One region of the Bacillus sp. V33-4 genome, then DNA from elsewhere that is predicted to be linked to it. Evidence: riboswitches for the same ligand, from Rfam matches in the RefSeq annotation. Region 1 holds a riboswitch; each other region holds the start of a gene.
What was found. Region 1 has a riboswitch for cyclic di-GMP ahead of CVD23_RS04550 (hypothetical protein). Riboswitches for the same ligand answer to the same signal wherever they lie in the genome.
Positions count from the first base shown of each region.

Region 1 (5,841 bases):
TTGCGATTGGCGTAAATCAGCGGTTTTTTTATCTCCTCAAACCCGACAATCATTTCTGGGGACAATTCCAGATTACCATTTACTCTCCCGTCCTCGATTTCCCGTTTCCACACTCCATTCTCTTTAATCCAAAGAAGGCTGGCTTCAACATTAATGAAGTCATTAAAACTGTTTTTTAACGTTAACAACCATTCTTTTGCGGGCAGGTGTTGATTTAACTCTGTTGTGATTGAAAAGAGTGCCTTCATCCGCCGTTTTTCTTTTTTGAGCCTTACGATCGTCGAGCTTAACAGGGCAATGCCCACCAATGGTGAAAAAAAGAAAAAATAAGAAAAGAAATCAATTTCGCCGCGGTTTTGGCTGCCAAGCAAATACAAAAGCAGTCCATAGGCTAACGAGAGCGTGATACTGATTAGCTCTGTGACCATTTTTTGATTCCAATCCTTGAGCGGATATGGCTGCGGACGAATCATCAGAACGAAATCGACAATCGTGTTATTAATAATAAAAAACAAGATTAATAAAGTGCAATATTCAATGATTCCTAAAAGAGTATTTGATTCAATTCCACTTGGTAAAAAAACGCTGAGGAACGACCAAAGTTGTTCCGCTAAAAATAAGCTGACAACAAGCTGGGCGGGATTAAAAAAAATGATTCTTAAAGGGCGGCGCTGCAGGATATTCACTGACAGCACAACAACAGCGTAGATGACAAGTGTGTATGGAAGTCCATAGAGCAGGTAAAGCACGTAAACGAGCGGGAAGGTAATTGCGGTAAAGCCTCTCCAAACAGGCATTGGATAGTATTCGCTTATGAATAAAAATACAATCAGCAGCAGCATAGGAACCAAATCTGTTGGTCGATCAAAATAAAACAACTGGCAAAGAACGGTTACCCAGCCAAGAAGCGAAATGGCCGAAAGAAACAGCTTCGAATAACTTTCCCTTTTTTCAAAAAGTGCCAGGCTACTCACACCGACACCCCCTTTATCATGAATATTCTGTTAAATTGATTCTATCGATATCAGCAATAAAACACAAATTAAAAAACCCAGACTGGTCGAATGGCAGAGCCGCTGACCAATGCTGGGCCAAATCCCCTAAAGGATTTTGTTGGTGTTCATTATGGCAAAGACTGACCATCTTTACTATTCATCGAACGGGTTATCTTTTATAGTACAAAAGTTTTATCAACTGCAGGGACTTAAGGCAAGAATGGTTCCTGCTTTATAAGTGTTTATGATACATTTAAAGTGATCTTAATGGAAAAATTTCAAGAGGAGGACCGGAAGTGGCCAATATCAAGGAAGTGGCAAAAATCGCCGGTGTATCAGTTACGACGGTTTCCCGCGTCTTGAATAATCACCCGTACGTGAAGGAAGATAAGCGGAAAACTGTTTTGGACGCAATTAAAAAGCTTGATTATATCCAAAATCTGAACGCAGTAAATCTGGCAAAAGGGAAAAGTTATACGGTTGGCGTGATTCTTCCTTTTATTAACCATCCCCACTTTGGTGATATCGTCCAGGGGATTGCCAGTGCAGCACTTGAGCATAATTACCGGTTTATTATGTGCCAGACAGATTACAAGGCTGAAGAGGAGCTTAAATTTTTGCAACTGTTAAAAATGAAGCAAATTGATGGGGTTATCATTTGCTCAAAAACGAGCAGTTGGGACGAAATTGAACCGTTTTCGCAATTTGGCCCGATCGTAGCCTGCGAAGATACGCGCGGAGCCGCTATTTCTTCTGTGTTTATAGATCATTATGGAGGCTTTAAACTTGGAATGGACCATCTTATTTCGAAAGGCCATCGCAAGATTGGCTACTGCATCGCAAGAGGGCACAGCTTCAACAGCCGCCAGCGAAAAAAAGCCTATCTGGATGCGTTAGGAGAAATCGGAGCGAGCATTCACAATGATTGGATGTTTGACCAATGCATCTTTATAGAAGATGGCATAAGGGTCGTGCATGAGCTTCTTCACATGAAGGACCGGCCTACTGCATTGCTGGTCGCCTGTGACCAGGTTGCAGCAGGGATTGTAACCGAAGCGCGGAAACACGGAATTAGAGTGCCGGAGGATCTAGCTGTTATTGGTTTCGATAACCACCCAATTTCAAAAGTACTTGATATTACTACAATTGAGCATCACAGTGTTTTGCTAGGACAAAACGCTTTTAACCTCGCTTTCTCATTAATTGCTGACAACGACAATAAAGTGGAAAAGGTCGAACTTCCTTACAAGCTAATCGTACGTTCAACTGCTTAATGTTATATCCAGCCATTAATAGAAAACAAAAGAAGACTGTTCCATCGTAAGTGGATTGCAGTCTTCTTTGGGTGATAGTCGTACGGTGCGCCAAATGCTCACACAATCTTCCCGATCGGCGTTTCAAAAATTTTGTCTTCCAATCTATCCTTTGCCACCGACAAATTCCGCAGACATTCTACCTTCACCTTATCATCACAGATAAAATCGTTTAAAAGCTCGTCTTCCAATCTTGAATAGGCCGCAGAAATATAGTCCTTGCCCATTTCTTTCAGGCTTATAACCGCTGTGTATTCAAGTAGTTCTCTTTCAAAATATTCGACCGTACCAAACAAAACAGTCAACTTCATCTCCGCCTTCCCTCTCATTTACCGCCACGAAAATGGCGAACAAAAAAAACCATCCAAAAAAGATGGTGGATGCTTTATATTAAAGGAGACAAACCTTTAACAGCAGCAGCAATACCCGTTCCTTTTTGGCAACCCGACTATCATAGCTTACGCCTTAGACTCGCGGCTTTGCGTCCTTATTTTTCAATAAGTTTGCCTTTAACATTTCGTTACTTTTATACTAAAACCAATTGTGCGTTTTTTCAATCTTTTTCGGCAAATTTCTTACATTTTCGCACAAATTTAGTCATATTTTACTAGTTTACTTTTAAAAAAAACAACCTTAAACAAAAAAACAGCCTTGAAGCATTTCGCTTCAGGCTGTTTTTTTCGGCACGCCAATATCACTTCATAGCAGGCGGCTGAATTGGCGGTCCTGACGGTTCTTCAGTAGCTGCATGTGAAAGCTGCGTTTCACCTAAACTGATTACACCTAGACTCAGCAAAGCAAATAATCCAACAGAACAAAAAGTACCCAACAATTTTCTCATTAATTTTTCCCCCTTAACTGGTTTTTTCTAAATATTTAACTGCCTTTTTATGCATGCCGATTTCCCGGTAATGCAATGAAAGCAGGTGGTAAAAATGGCTCACATCATCCATATACTCACTGTTCTGTTCTAGGTATGGAATCACCTTAGTTTCTAAATATTCAATCGATTTTTCCTTCGAATCAATAGCAGTTAAATAATATCGCGCCAATATTTGATACTTTTTTATGCTCAATTGGGCCGACAGTTGCGATAGTTCATCGAAAGTTAAGTGTGCTTGCTCCATGTCTAGTAAAGAATAATAGATTTCTCCGACAGAATACAATGTGATCAAGTATTGACTCGATTGTTTACTCTGTAGAGCCAAGCTTTTGTTATAATATTTTAAGGCTTGCTCCAGATTACCCATTTTCCACTGAAGAAACCCCATATTATGATAGATTTGCGAAAGAAGATGCTGGTCATTCAACATTTCTGCATTCCGAATCAGATGCTTAAAGCAACTTAACGCCTCATCATATATTTTCGAATTCGTATAGTTGATGCCAAGCAACATTAATGAATGAAGAATTCTTTTAAAATTATGCTGATTCATGAATAATTGTAATGCGTGTTTGCCGTAATGGATCGCAAAGCTGGATTGCTTAAGCGAGCTTTTTACGAGCGCCCGATGGTATATAAGTTCACCTGTAGCAGACTCAGAATTCTTATCTGTAAGCAGCTGGTCGAATGCCTCATCCGCTTTCTTAAACTGCCCCTTTAATATTAAAAATAACGCATTATAGCTTTGATATAAATAGTTCTCATTTTGGGAAAAATTTCTTGTTTGTTTCTTTAACATATCACGCTGCTGCTCTGCTTCGACGAGGAATCGCTGAAATAGTTGGTATCTGTATTTAATAAGCTCATACTTATATAAGTATGACGAAAAAGGAATGATATTCTCCAGATCGGAGAGCTGTTCAAAGAGTTGCTGGGCCTCGTCTTTAAGATAAAAATCAATTTTATCCTTAAGTTCATTCAAGAGGAAACCGATTAATTGTTCTTGCTCACTTATCTCAGCGAGACTAATATTTAATCTGTTTAGCAGAAGCATAATTGTTTCTATGTTCGCATCTTTAGAATTGTGTTCAATTTTGCTTAAATGCGAAACAGAACAAATTCCTGCGGCGAGATCCTTAAGCGTCAGCTTTTTTTGCGTACGGTAAAATTTAATCAAAGGTCCGTATTCCATCAAAGCCACCACCTTTGCTTTTATAATAATTATAACAAAATTTTCAAAATATTCACTTAAAAAGTGGTAAAAATGCCGATTTAAAGAAACTGGTCAGAACAGAAGGGCTTATCACTTCCATCGTTTACCCCGAAAAATTTAATAGAAACATCGGAAAAACGCCTGGATCACAAGTATCCAGGCGTTCTTTTATTATAAACTAGTTTGCCAGACAGTTATCTGGCGACAGCCGGTAATCCTGACATTATTTTACCCTTGCAAATCCGAATCCGGATGCATAATCATCACCTGTTGCTGCACCGGTTCCGCCTTTAATGTCGTACTGTTTTGCGCGGTTTTGCAACTGTGCACGCAGTTGCACATGGCTTAAGGTTGGGCTTGCAGACCATATTTTCGCAGCAAGTCCGGCGACATGCGGTGTTGCCATTGAAGTTCCGCTGATTGTATTATAGTTGCCATCATACCAGGTAGATTCGATAGCGCTTCCCGGTGATGAAATTTCAACATCACGTTCTTGAATCACATAGTCTCCATCTGTGTTCGGGTTCCCTCGTGATGAGAAATTGGCAACCCGGTATGTGCCATTTTGCTGGACATTTTCAAGAGCGGCGACTGCAACCGCGTTTACCAATGCTCCCGGGTAACCGATTGTATTGCTGTTCGGACCAGAATTCCCTGCAGCAGCAACGACTAGCACGCCTTTGCTATATGCGTAATCAACTGCATTTGAAATAAGTGTATCTTTCGCGCTAGAACCCAGTGACATATTGATGACTGCCTTTGAACCTGTTCGGGCTGCTTCATCTGCAACATGGCGAATCGCTCCTGCTATGTCATCAGAGTATCCTGAACCACTGTCAGTGAGCACTTTATATGCCCAAAGCTCGGCTTCCGGCGCTACACCGTAGATGCCAAGCCCGTCACTTCCTCCATTTGCAAGAGCTGTTCCGGCGACATGTGTGCCGTGGCCGTTCCGGTCTGTACAGCTGCCATTTACTAATGGTGAAGTTTGCGTGAAATCTTTGCATTGCTCAACGTTTTGGACCAAATCAATATGGTTTCGATTAACACCTGTATCGAGAACCGCCACTTTAATTCCATTTCCGCCGCTTGTTCTCTGGATGGCACTGTCGTTATAGATTGCTTGAATTCCCCAAGGTGTCTGATCGCTTGGCACTGTTGCTGCTGCTTTAATCGGTGCAGTAGCCTGAATTTCAACTTCCGGGACAAGCTCAACTTTTAAGTTCTTAATTTTTTGCAGGGCTTGATATTGCTGGGCATTTACAGTAGTTGTGAAGCCCTCACTTCCGAAATCCCAGCGTGCACCGTGCTTGTCTTTCATTTGTTTGACCTGTGCTGTTTGGACAGCAGGAGCATGAATTAAAACTCGATAAGATTGCTGGCTTTCTGCTTTTTCTGTAGCTTGTCCAAAAGCCGCCGATGAAAACATTGAAAAAC
Region 1 is NZ_PGVC01000010.1:42,937-48,777, forward strand. Features, by position in the region: gene CVD23_RS04540 (GAF domain-containing sensor histidine kinase) at 1-974, opposite strand, end outside; gene CVD23_RS04545 (LacI family DNA-binding transcriptional regulator) at 1,292-2,269, shown strand; gene CVD23_RS04550 (hypothetical protein) at 2,368-2,619, opposite strand; cyclic di-GMP riboswitch class I at 2,744-2,826, opposite strand; gene CVD23_RS21805 (hypothetical protein) at 3,003-3,149, opposite strand; gene CVD23_RS04555 (helix-turn-helix transcriptional regulator) at 3,163-4,383, opposite strand; gene CVD23_RS04560 (S8 family peptidase) at 4,628-5,841, opposite strand, start outside.

Region 2 (5,841 bases), on a different contig from region 1:
TCCGGCAACAGGATCGGTTTATGTTGAAGGAGCGAAACCGGGTGATGTATTAAAGGTGAGGATTGACAACATTGAGCTGGGTGAACAAGGGGTAATGGCAGTCGGGCCTGGTTTGGGTGTTATGGGTCATCGCATTGATGAATTTCAGGTAAAGCTCATTCCGATTAAAGACAATAAAGCTATTTTTAATGAAAAAATATCAATAGCTTTAAATCCAATGATCGGTGTCATCGGGGTAGCTCCCGAGGGAGATGCTGTCTCCTGCGGAACACCCGGGGCACATGGCGGAAATATGGATACAACTCTTATCACCACGGGGGCAACCTTGTATTTTCCTGTTTTTCAGGAAGGTGCTCTATTCGGCCTGGGGGATTTGCATGCGGCGATGGGAGACGGGGAAATCGGTGTGTCGGGAATCGAAATCCCAGGGAAAGTAACGGTTACGTTAGAAGTCCTTATAGGGACATCTATTCCGTTTCCTTTTTTAGAAAATGAACAGGGCGTTGCTGTCATTGTTTCAAAGGAAACTTTAGACGAAGCAGCCAAAGCGTCAGTTGAGCTAATGATAGACACGTTACTTCCTCATACAGATTTAACCTTGGCTGAGTTGACTATGCTGATGAGTGCAGTCGGGCAAGTTCAAATTTCGCAAATTGTCGATCCGTTAATGACGGCAAGATTTGTTGTGCCAAGAAGTGTACTTGACGCTTATGGGGTAAAGCTGTTTGGATAAACTTCATCGTGAAAAAGTACGCGAGTATATAAAGGGGGGGAGATTGGATGGATCCGAATGTTCAACAAGCCAATCAGATAAATACAGAAATTGACGTTAACATTGAAGATTATGGCTATAAGCAAGAGTTAAAAAGGTCTTTATCGTTTTGGGATTTATTAATTTATGGTCTTATTTTTATGGTGCCAATTGCACCGTTCGGGATTTATGGATATGTCGCAGAAGGTTCGAATGGAATGGTCGCACTTGCATATTTAATTGGGATGATAGGAATGATTTTTACTGCATTAAGTTATGCAAGAATGTCTGAAGCCTTTCCTATCGCAGGTTCCGTTTATTCTTATGCACAGCGCGGGATTAACGAACATGTCGGTTTTTTTGCCGGTTGGGTGATCTTACTGGATTATATCTTAATCCCTTCGTTATTGTATTTAGTCAGCGCTGCGGCTTTAGGTGATATCGTGCCTGGGGTCCCAATGATTGTATGGCTTCTTATATTTATTGGAATTAATACTGTCATTAATGTATTTGGAATTGAAATAACGGCCAAAGCAAATAAGGTGATCGTTGTTCTTGAATTAATTGTGCTGGCGATATTTGTGATTGCCGCTATCATTGCCATCTCAAAGGGCGTAAATGGAGCAGAATTTAATTTTAAACCGCTCTATGACCGTGATAATTTTAGCATCGGAATGGTCATGGGTGCTGTGTCGATTGCTGTTTTAAGTTTCCTTGGTTTCGATGCCATATCGACGCTGTCCGAAGAAACAAGAGGAGGAAACAAAGTTGTTGGACGTGCAGTTATTTTCTCCTTATTGGTCGTCGGGGTATTATTCATTATTCAAACATGGGTTTCAGCCTTAATTTGGCCAGACTATACAACATTTGAGAATGCGGATGTAGCTTTTTACCAAATTGCTGAAATTGCAGGCGGTACCTGGTTGAAGTGGACAACTACCCTGGCTACAGCGCTTGCATGGGGAATTGCCAATGCATTAGTAGCACAGGCAGCTATCTCCAGGATTTTATATAGCATGGCACGTGACAAAAAGCTTCCTGGCGTTCTATCTAAAATTCATCCAAAGTTCCAAACTCCATACATCAGTACTCTTGCAGTAGCAGGAATCTCTTTAGTGGTGACAGTGTTCTTTGCTTCTAAAATCGATGGGTTGGCATCTCTTGTTAATTTCGGGGCATTAACCGCATTCCTGTTCTTGCATATCTCAGTCATCAATTATTTTATCCGCAAGAAAAAGAGCAAAGATTACTTAAATCACTTGCTATTCCCGGTAATCGGATTATTTATCATCGGTTTCGTATGGTATAGCCTTGATGCAACCAGCAAACAACTCGGTTTTATATGGATGGCAATCGGAATAGTTTATATGATTTATTTAAAGCTGGTGAAGAAGGATTCTTCTTTGAATGTGGAGTAAGAGACGGGGGAGGAATTATTCAAGAAGGGCTTACTCTCTATTACCTGGAATCTAAAGTGGAAAATGGGCAGAAGAATAAATTCATTTGGTTTTTGCTAGCTTGGCCCAAGTTGCTAAGCTAGCTTTTTATTTGACTAAAAATATGAATTGCACACTTAAAGCAAGTCGAGCCGAAGCCTTTGAAAGAATACATTTGATAAATTTGAGTTTTCTTTCATAGATCGGGGATTTCGAAAGCGGGACAAATAAAAAAGGCCTTGCCAATAATCATCAATGATCTCATAGCAAAGATCCTTATACTTTTCGTAGATATTGAAATATATTAACTAAAAATCCTTTTTCGAGGTTTATTCCAAATTTTTATATACTTATCGCCTTCTTTTGTTATGAAGAATTTAATTCCGATCAATTTTAAAGGAGTAAAGATTTCTTTCATATATAATAACGGCATTACCTTAACCTCCTGTTTGTCTAGTAATCCAATAATAACTTGATAAGTAATCTCTATAAACAAAAAGTTCTCGATAAAGAACGACAGGATTTTCGATAATGATCGTATGTTTGCATGAATAAAGGGTTTAATATTGTTTGTTAATAGGGTATTTTGAAGAATTTAACAGAAAAAGATCACAAAATAACACCTCTCTACTGGGCGTTTATTTAATGTCCACTATATCTTTTTCAGCTAAACTTGGTTTTTGTAGTTGACTTTAAGTTAGACTCTCCAGAAAAAGACAGTGCGCATAAACGAGACTGGGGGAAAAAGCTATCATGATCAAAATAAGAGTGGAAAATTTCAATCCACTCTTAAAACAAGCTCTTATCGTTTCCTGTTTGTCAAAACCTTTTTAAGAGATTGGTTGACTTGATCAATGTCAAACGCCTCCGGATCAATAGGTCCATACCATTCGCGCAGCTCCTCCATGTATTCCTTTTCCTCTTGATCAAGTTGCCGGTCCCCCTGATCTTGAAAAGCTTGTAACAGAGCTGAATAACCGTAAATACCTCCAACGTCTTCCGGTGGGCATGCGCGTTTTCCTTTTAGGCAGACAGGGTATTTAAGCTTTTCAGATACTTGCTCGATCTTTTCTACTGTCACCATATGCTCCCAGTCATCTCCGAAATCATAGGTGTAGAGGAATTCATCCTTTTCTGTTCGGATCCAGTCTCCCAGCTTTTCTTTCCGTGAATCAGTTGTTTCCCTCATTTTAGGAAGGAAAAACCCAGTCTCTAATTCATCTTCGGGAAGCTCAATCAAAACATCATTATATTCAAAACTGTATAAATGATAGTTTTCCCAGCCCATTAATACTTGAATCACTTCATGCAGCTGGTGGAAGGTTAACTCGCTATGCACTTCGATCCTTCTCCAAATAGGCGGCCGGATACCTTTTAGTGATACTTTCAATTGGTACGTCATTATAGGTTTTGCTTTTCGCACAGAACTTTTTGGTTTTTTTGTTCCTGTTCTTATATTTTTGATCTGATAATCCAACAATTCACCCACTTCTGCTTTAACGGTAGTTAATAAAAATTTTTTTATTTCGCCAATTTCCCCCTCAAATTTCGACATGGAATCGTATAGAATATTAGAAAAGTTGATAAAGGCAAAACCATTGAAAAATGGCGACGCAAAGCTAGAGGGACTAACGGGGTAAAACCTATGTCAGCCAGCTGCCAGACCAGTGCGGACGAAGATAATAGCTTTTTCATCTTTTCTTATTTTTTATAAGGAGAGAAGTTAAATGAACAGAAATATCAAGCGGCTCATTTCGGGCGGAGTTTTCATGGGAGGCCTATTGTTTAGTACTGCGGCTTATGCAGAGGGAGACACAGCGCCAGCTGATGATACAGTAAACGCACCATTTTCCCAAGTTGCAGCAGGTACCACACCGGACAATAGTTTTACTTATTTCTTTGATAAGCTGTCTGAAGATTTGCAGTTATTTTTTGCGTTTAATGATGTAAAGGAAACCGAATTATTGCTTCAATTTTCTCAGGAGCGGCTTTCGGAATTAGCTGAAATAGCCGAGACAGATCAAGATCAATATATTACGAACTTAATTGATGAATACTTAGTTTCCTTGCAGGAAGCGGGCGATAAGGTTGCGCAGATTGTATTGGATTCGGATCTGAACGGAGAGGTAAAGGATCAGTTAACAAGTGAGTTGGAGCAAACTGCTGCACTCGATATCCCTGGCGAAGACTTATTAGCAGACAATAAATTAGAGGAATTGAATTCTACTAAAAAAGAAGCTTTTATAGTAGCGAGCGTGGTTAAGGAATTAAATACAGAAAAGGTAAAAGCACTACGTGCAGAAGGCCTGGGATTTGGACAAATTGTAAAAGTTCTTGCTCTATCTGAGGAAAGCGAAAAAACAGAAGCAGAAATTGTTGATTTATTAAAGAATAAAAATATGGGCTTTGGGCAAATAGCAAAAGAGTTAAATATAGACCTGGGCAAACTGGTTGGTAAAGTGATTAATCAAAAAGAAGATCTAATCGAAGAGGCGATAGAACAAGCGAAAAAATCAAACGATACAGCCACGGTAGAAAGATTGGAAAAATCACTGAAAGATATTAAGAAACAGAAGGTTGAATTTGAAATAGTTAAGGAATATGCGGAAATAGAGCAGGAAGCATCAGAGAAGCTTGCCAAAATTCAAGAAAAGCTCGCAACGGGTGAAATCACCAAGGCGGAAGCTGATAAAAAAATTAAAAAAATTCAGGAAAAAGTTGCAAAGGAACTGAAAGAATTACAAGAAGACGCAGATGAAGAACTGGCAGAACAGAATGAAGAAGGAAATTCCAACGACAGGGAAGAAGAAGATAACGAAGGGCAATACGACGATGATGAAGAGCAAAATGATTCAAATAATATAGCTGAGAACACAGAAAATAATAAAAAACAAGCAGAGCAAACTGCTTCAAAACAAAAGGAATTAGAAAAGGGTAAAAAAGAACAGGAACAAGCGGCCAGGGAAGCAGCTGAACAGGAACGTGAAAGACAAGAAGAACTGGCAGAGCAGCAGCGGGAAAAAGAGGAACAAGCTCGCAAGCAACAAGCAGAGCAAGAAAAAAAGCAAAGAGAACAAGCAGAACAAACTCGCAAACAACAAGAAAAATTAGCAAAACAGCAAGTAGAACAAGCTCGTAAACAACAAGAACAATTAGCGAAAGAACAAGCTGAAAAGCAATATAAAGACCAACAAAACCAAAATAAAAACGAAAACGGGGAAGAAGGAGAACATTCAGAAGACGGAGAAAATTAAGGTCAAAGGAGCCACGCCGCTGGCTCCTTCTATTTGTATTTTCTTATGAATTCTTTTCGGGAAAATTAAAAGCACTTTTAAAAAGCTTCTTTACCCCTTTAAACTTTAAAAGTATGATTATCTAGTAGGCATTCGGGGGTGGTCAGTTGCAAGATTCAGAGCTTGGTATATTAATTTCAGCAGCGGTAAACGGGAACGAAATAGATAGAGAAACAATCATTCGCCATTACCGACCATATATCATTAATACGGCCGGCCATATTACCGGTCGTTATATTAACTGGAGCGAAGAAGAGGCGAGTGTCAGCTTACTGGCTTTTAATCGTGCAATTGATACATATAACAGCCAGCGAGGCAGAAGCTTCTTAAATTATGCCTATCTTCTTATCAAAAGAGATCT
Region 2 is NZ_PGVC01000030.1:28,354-34,194, reverse strand. Features, by position in the region: gene CVD23_RS12010 (acetamidase/formamidase family protein) at 1-733, shown strand, start outside; gene CVD23_RS12005 (APC family permease) at 781-2,169, shown strand; gene CVD23_RS12000 (plasmid pRiA4b ORF-3 family protein) at 2,990-3,589, opposite strand; cyclic di-GMP riboswitch class I at 3,766-3,851, shown strand; gene CVD23_RS11995 (DUF5667 domain-containing protein) at 3,915-5,441, shown strand; gene CVD23_RS11990 (sigma-70 family RNA polymerase sigma factor) at 5,588-5,841, shown strand, end outside.
Region 2: linked by a shared signal. The riboswitch ahead of CVD23_RS11995 (DUF5667 domain-containing protein) and the one ahead of CVD23_RS04550 (hypothetical protein) in region 1 are both predicted to bind cyclic di-GMP.

Region 3 (5,841 bases), on a different contig from region 1:
TTGTGCTTGCGGTGAATCAACAGGGTAATCTGAACAAATATAATTGGCAGGGTATGTTTTTTATATACAAGATACCGTGATTCCCACAGCGGTTCGAATTTATTTTTATATTCATAGAGCCCTTTAAAATTGTACAAGTAATTGCCTCTTTTATAGATGAACTGTCCGATCAACTCGGCCAAGTTAAACCTCTCTGATTCTCCTAAATTGGCTAGTGGCGACATTCCCAGGCTGCACCACTCATAGCCCTGTTCCTTACACCAGTTAAATATTGATACAAACAGAAAATCCATCGTTCCGGACGGGCTGTCCTGCAAGTAGCGCATTAAATCGATCGTAATTGTCCGATTCTTCAGTTGCTGGTTACATGCAAGCGTCGCAAAAGCAATGATTTTGCCATCTGGACCCGCAACAATAGCCAGCGGAAAACGGGCAAGATAATTTTCGCAAAAAAAACCGACCGAAAACCCCTTTTCTTTCCGATTGCCGAGCCAGGAATCCGATACGGCTTTTAACTCATTTTTTAACAGTGCTGAATGCGGCGGAAATAAAACAGAAAAACGGTAACCGTTCCGTTCGAATTTATTGATCGGCGTTCGAAGCCGCGTTTTCTTTTTCCCGACCGTCGAAAACTCCGGTATGCGAATTCTCGCTTCTTCGCCAACCTTAACCGAATGGTATCCCTTTTGTATATAATCATCTAAAAAACGTGGAGAAACATGATAAAAAACCGGCTCATTACCTGACCGGTAACAAAATTGTTTAAATTCCTTTATTGCGTCTTTTATGAATGATTCTTTCCCAACCGGGTCCCCTAAAACGACGCAAGTTTTGCCTACCTTTTGATAAGTAAGCAAAACTTGTTCATTTTTCGCCCAATAAAACAATTTGTCATTTAAAAAGCTTAAATGAGAGGTATGATTACCACCATATTTTTCTAGAAACGTCCAAATTTCATTCAAGTCCGTTTCATTTTGAACTGACCCGATAACTCGATTCTCTTTAACGAAGAGATAGACAGTAATTAAAAATAATAATGACAAAGAGTAAACAAGGAGCATATGTCCCTCCGTAAAGCTAAATTTCCAAAGTCATTCTTTTACAATAATTTGCTTAATGCCTCTTCAATTCGTTCACTTGAAAAGGGCTTGACAATGAACTCTCTCGCACCTGCCTGAATGGCTTCGACCACCATATCCTGCTGCCCCATTGCCGAGCACATAATGATTTTGGCATTAGGGTCGATTTTTTTAATTTCTTTCACTGCATGAACGCCGTCCATTTCCGGCATTGTAATATCCATTGTCACGAGGTCCGGTTGAAGCTCTTTATATTTTTCAACGGCCACCAGTCCGTTTTCAGCCTCACCAACAACTTCATGTCCTGCTTTAATAATCATATCTTTTAGTAACAATCTCATAAATGCTGCATCATCCGTTATTAAGACTTTTGCCATAAAAAAGTAAAAACCTCTTTCTATTATATATTATAGTTCTTTCATTTTCTGCATTTTGTGAAAAAATAAAAATCGTGTTATCGCGTTCATTTCTTGGACAATCACATCAATCGAGTAAAAAATAAATGATGAGATTCCCCTTTTCTTTAAAAGTAACAACAAACTGGATTCCCTTCTTAAAACCTGATATTTTGGAATCCCCTTCCATGATCGTCGGAGATGTGATATCCAGTGAAATTCCCTGTTGAAATACGTTTGCGCATAACCCTCCTGAGATCATATTACCAAGTTCACCGGCAAAAGATTTCAACATCTCTCCCTCCATCGGCATCCCATACATGGCTTCTCCAAGTGAACCGAATAACTCCTGATCACCTTTATAAATAATCTTTCCTTTCAGATCACCTGTAAGTCCGATTAACACACCAAATTGAAGGTTTAGATAGTTTTCCAGACTTTGCGGGCTTCCTTTTTCATAGGGGACGGGAACGACATGGTCTAATGACGAAAGCATACCATCCATAAGTATGGAAACCGGCTGGGATTGTGTAAGATTCATTCTGTGTATTTCCTCCAATTAATAAATATTTGACGCTCATATAGAGCTATCGACAATACACTACCTCTATTCAATTAGGCAACCCCAATCCTTCATTCATCGGATTGGGGTCAACTATCTATTATTCTATCATATTTAGTTCACTTTAAAACCGGATACCGACTGGTTCAGCTCCTCTGCCAGCTGGGCAAGAGATTGGGCAGCTACAGCTGTTTCCTCATGAAAATAATAGAAAGAAAAATCCCCATAAAAAAAACGACCTCATTGCTGGTCGTCTTTTGTTATAGCTCCTAGTCCCTCTAATAAAATTTTAGCATCAGAATTCAGGTAAAGAATGACATCTTTGCGCAACAGCAATTGCGCTTTATCCTTTATACTAATCTTCAGCCCTCTCACGTCAAATCTTGAGGCGTAAGCGTTTATTGAATTGATAGCCCCCAATTCCTGGCGTGTCAGTGGTTTATCTTCATTATCCAAACTATTAGTTAAGAATTCGAGTAATTCCCTGGCATTACTTTTCAGGAGATTTTTATTCTGATTAAGAATTGTTATGTTGGCTTCGATAAGCTTTCTTGTTGAAATAAGATCCAGATCCTCTACACTTTTATTTATTTTCGAAATTAACTCAGAAAGCTGCATGATCTCTTCTCCTCTATTTCTTGTTAACCTGGCTACTTTGGCTTGACTATACTTTCTTAATAATCATATAATTCCCATGTCCCACCACTGTATTTGGAGTCTCGTATCCAAAAATTCGGGCAGCTTCCCGTGAAATTTCAACCAGTACACTGTTTTCCCTGACAAGAAACACTTCGCCTTCACATGAAGTATCTTTTCGTTCAAAAAGAATCGTGTCGCCTTTCTTCGCTTTTCCCGATTTTATTCTTTCCACCACTAACTCTCTCCCTTTTTTATGTGTTAATGTTGCATTCATAAATTCAAATCCGATTTTCTTTTTTCCAGCGTATAACGATATTTGAAGGGATATTTAAATCCTCTTGTATTTCCAGGATCGTTGCTTTTGGTTTACGTCTTAAATAATGTTTTACTTCGCGAAGTAATACGCTCTCCTGTTGGGCGCATTTAGCGCAAAGCTGTTCGGCTGTTCCGGAATGTACAAATATTTCATGACATTGAATACAATTAATTAACTCCATTTATCATCGCTTCCTCACCTATGATTCTTTAAGCTTTAAAACTAAGAAGTTACGTAAATTGAATAATTGTACCCGTAAGCCTCGCTTAAATTTTTATACAAAAAAATCCACCGAAAAAGTTGGTGGACTTGTTGTATAAATGGTTTTCAAGCACCATTTACCGATGATTTTTCCCGAACTTTTTGGCAACCCGACTATCCTAGTACGATGACCTTAGACTCGTGGCTTTGCGTCCTTGTCTTTCAACAAGTTTGCCGTTTTACATTTGATTAATATGATAGTAAAACTTTAGAAGGGAAATTTCAACATTTTTCGCCATTTTATAACAAAAATAGGTAATTATACTCATGCCTTAGGATTCATTTATATGATAATTAAATTTCGCCGGAATATCCTTACAAAACTCAATCCGACCTTCTATTTTTTCGTTAATCCTGTTCGGGAATCAATTACTTCTACCAATTTCCCGACAGTCTGTCAATAAACAACTGTGTCAGTCCTTTTTTCGCACTGACGCTATGTAAACATATTTAAATAACATCAGTAGTTTTGAGAAGATTGTCCCTTCTTCTAAAATACCCAACACCTACCACTAAAATGACTAAGACAATTGGAAGCCACGTGTGGATCTCGTCGACTAAGCCGGGAACGACAGAATGAAGAAATGCTTCTATTGTTTCGTCTTCAATCATCATTTCTCCCGCAGTATATGCCAACAGCCCGGCACCAGCATAAATGATGAACGGGAATTTTTCCATTACGCGCAATAATAGCTGGCTGCCCCAAACAATGATTGGAATAGAAATTAAAATACCAACCAAAATCGGGACGAATCCATGTGCGACACCCGCTAATGCCAAGACATTGTCAAGGGACATTACGGCATCTGCGATAATGATCGTTCTCACAGCCGCTGCCACTGTTGCGCCACCGGCTTTGTGTTCTTTTTCTTTTCCGGCTAGCAACTTATAAGCAATCTGAAGCAATAAGAGTCCACCAATGAAAGATATAAAAGGTATTCCCAATAACCAGACAATAATTGCAGCGAAAATTAACCGTAAAATGATCGCGCCCAGTGTACCCCAAAATATCGCTTTTCTCCGATGTTCGGGTGGTACATTTCGAGCGGCCAGCGCAATAACGATTGCATTATCTCCGCTTAAGATCAGATCTACACCTATGACTTTTATAAGTGTTGATAGTTCCATTCCCAAGAATTCCACTGTCATCCCCCTGACAAATTGTGATAAGTTCTACTGCCCTAGTTTTTATCTATTTCAACATTTTAAACCGAAATTTCGAAAGAACATTCTCAGGTTGGTTTATCGGTAGATCGTACATATTTTATAAAAGGTGATGTAGTGAAAGCTAAAACCGGCTACAGTTCAACTGTATGCCGGTTTTGGTAATTATATCTATTGTTTTAGCCATTCGTATTTTAATGGAGATTTACGACCTTTTCCATATATTGTTCAATGTCCCTGTCATTAAACCAATAATAGGTTTCCCTTGGATTTGGATCATTCGTGTCATTCACTTTGTAGTGATTGAAATGACTAAACCAAATCCGGTACGGTACGGGCTGTCCACCATCATCATAATCATGATCCGATTGGATTTCATCGATTACGCCAGTGGACCCCTTTTTGACAACACCGTTATTTAATTCAAGGTCTTCCTTTGTAATAAAAGTATCACCCAATTGATATTGCATATTGTTCGCTCCTTTTCATTTTTCGCTACATTTTTTCACACAGTGATAGGGTTTACTTACTGAGAGGCTAATTATTCTTTTTACGAATGCTTGTTAATTAATCTTCAAAAATATCTCAAGTTAGAGCTGAATCCATTTTAACCCGTAAAAGGGGTCACCCCATAAAGTCATGTAAACTGACGTTGAGTGCCCCTTAGAATGATTTAATTACAACTTCCATGATGATTTGGACAGCCTGTTTCTTCGTTTTCAACCTGTAACGTGCTGTGTTCGATTCCAAAATCATCATGGAGGATCGACTGTGCCTGGAGCAAAACCGTATCATGGACACCGTCTGCATCAATGGCAATGTGGCAGCTGAGCATCGGCATCCCTGAAGTGATCGACCATATATGCAAATCATGAACTTGATTGACATTAGGAATAGTTAATAAAGTGGCTTTTACTTTTTCTGCTTCAATCTGTATTGGTGTCCCTTCCATCAATACATGTATAGAGTCTTTCATCACTCTCCAACCGCTAACAAGAACAAGAACCGCAACAATGACGCTGGCAATCGGGTCGGCAATCCCCCATCCAAGGAAATAGATGAGCAGTGCAGCGACGATAGCTCCAACCGAACCGACCATGTCACCTATTACATGAAGAAAGGCACTTCTCACGTTTAAGTTTTCATCTTTATCAGCTCTCATTAGTATCCATGCAGCTACTATGTTTACCAATAATCCAGTAAATGCGATGGTTAACATCCCTAAGCTTTGCACTTCAGGAGGATCAAGAAATCTTTGAATTGCTTCATTAAAAATATAGAGCGAAATAAGAATCAGAGTTAACCCATTTAAGGCAGCTGCAATGATCTCAAATCGTCTATACCCGAATGACTTGGTTCTGGTTGCCTGCCTTTCACCTAGTTTTATGGCAAAAAAGCTTAATCCCAGTGCCGCTGCATCGCTAA
Region 3 is NZ_PGVC01000059.1:24,499-30,339, reverse strand. Features, by position in the region: gene CVD23_RS18975 (phosphatidylglycerol lysyltransferase domain-containing protein) at 1-1,061, opposite strand, end outside; gene CVD23_RS18970 (response regulator) at 1,100-1,456, opposite strand; gene CVD23_RS18965 (chemotaxis protein CheX) at 1,563-2,015, opposite strand; gene CVD23_RS18960 (hypothetical protein) at 2,277-2,654, opposite strand; gene CVD23_RS18955 (YkvS family protein) at 2,701-2,907, opposite strand; gene CVD23_RS18950 (hypothetical protein) at 2,954-3,172, opposite strand; cyclic di-GMP riboswitch class I at 3,354-3,438, opposite strand; gene CVD23_RS18945 (TerC family protein) at 3,703-4,401, opposite strand; gene CVD23_RS18940 (hypothetical protein) at 4,611-4,886, opposite strand; gene CVD23_RS18935 (cation diffusion facilitator family transporter) at 5,090-5,841, opposite strand, start outside.
Region 3: linked by a shared signal. The riboswitch ahead of CVD23_RS18950 (hypothetical protein) and the one ahead of CVD23_RS04550 (hypothetical protein) in region 1 are both predicted to bind cyclic di-GMP.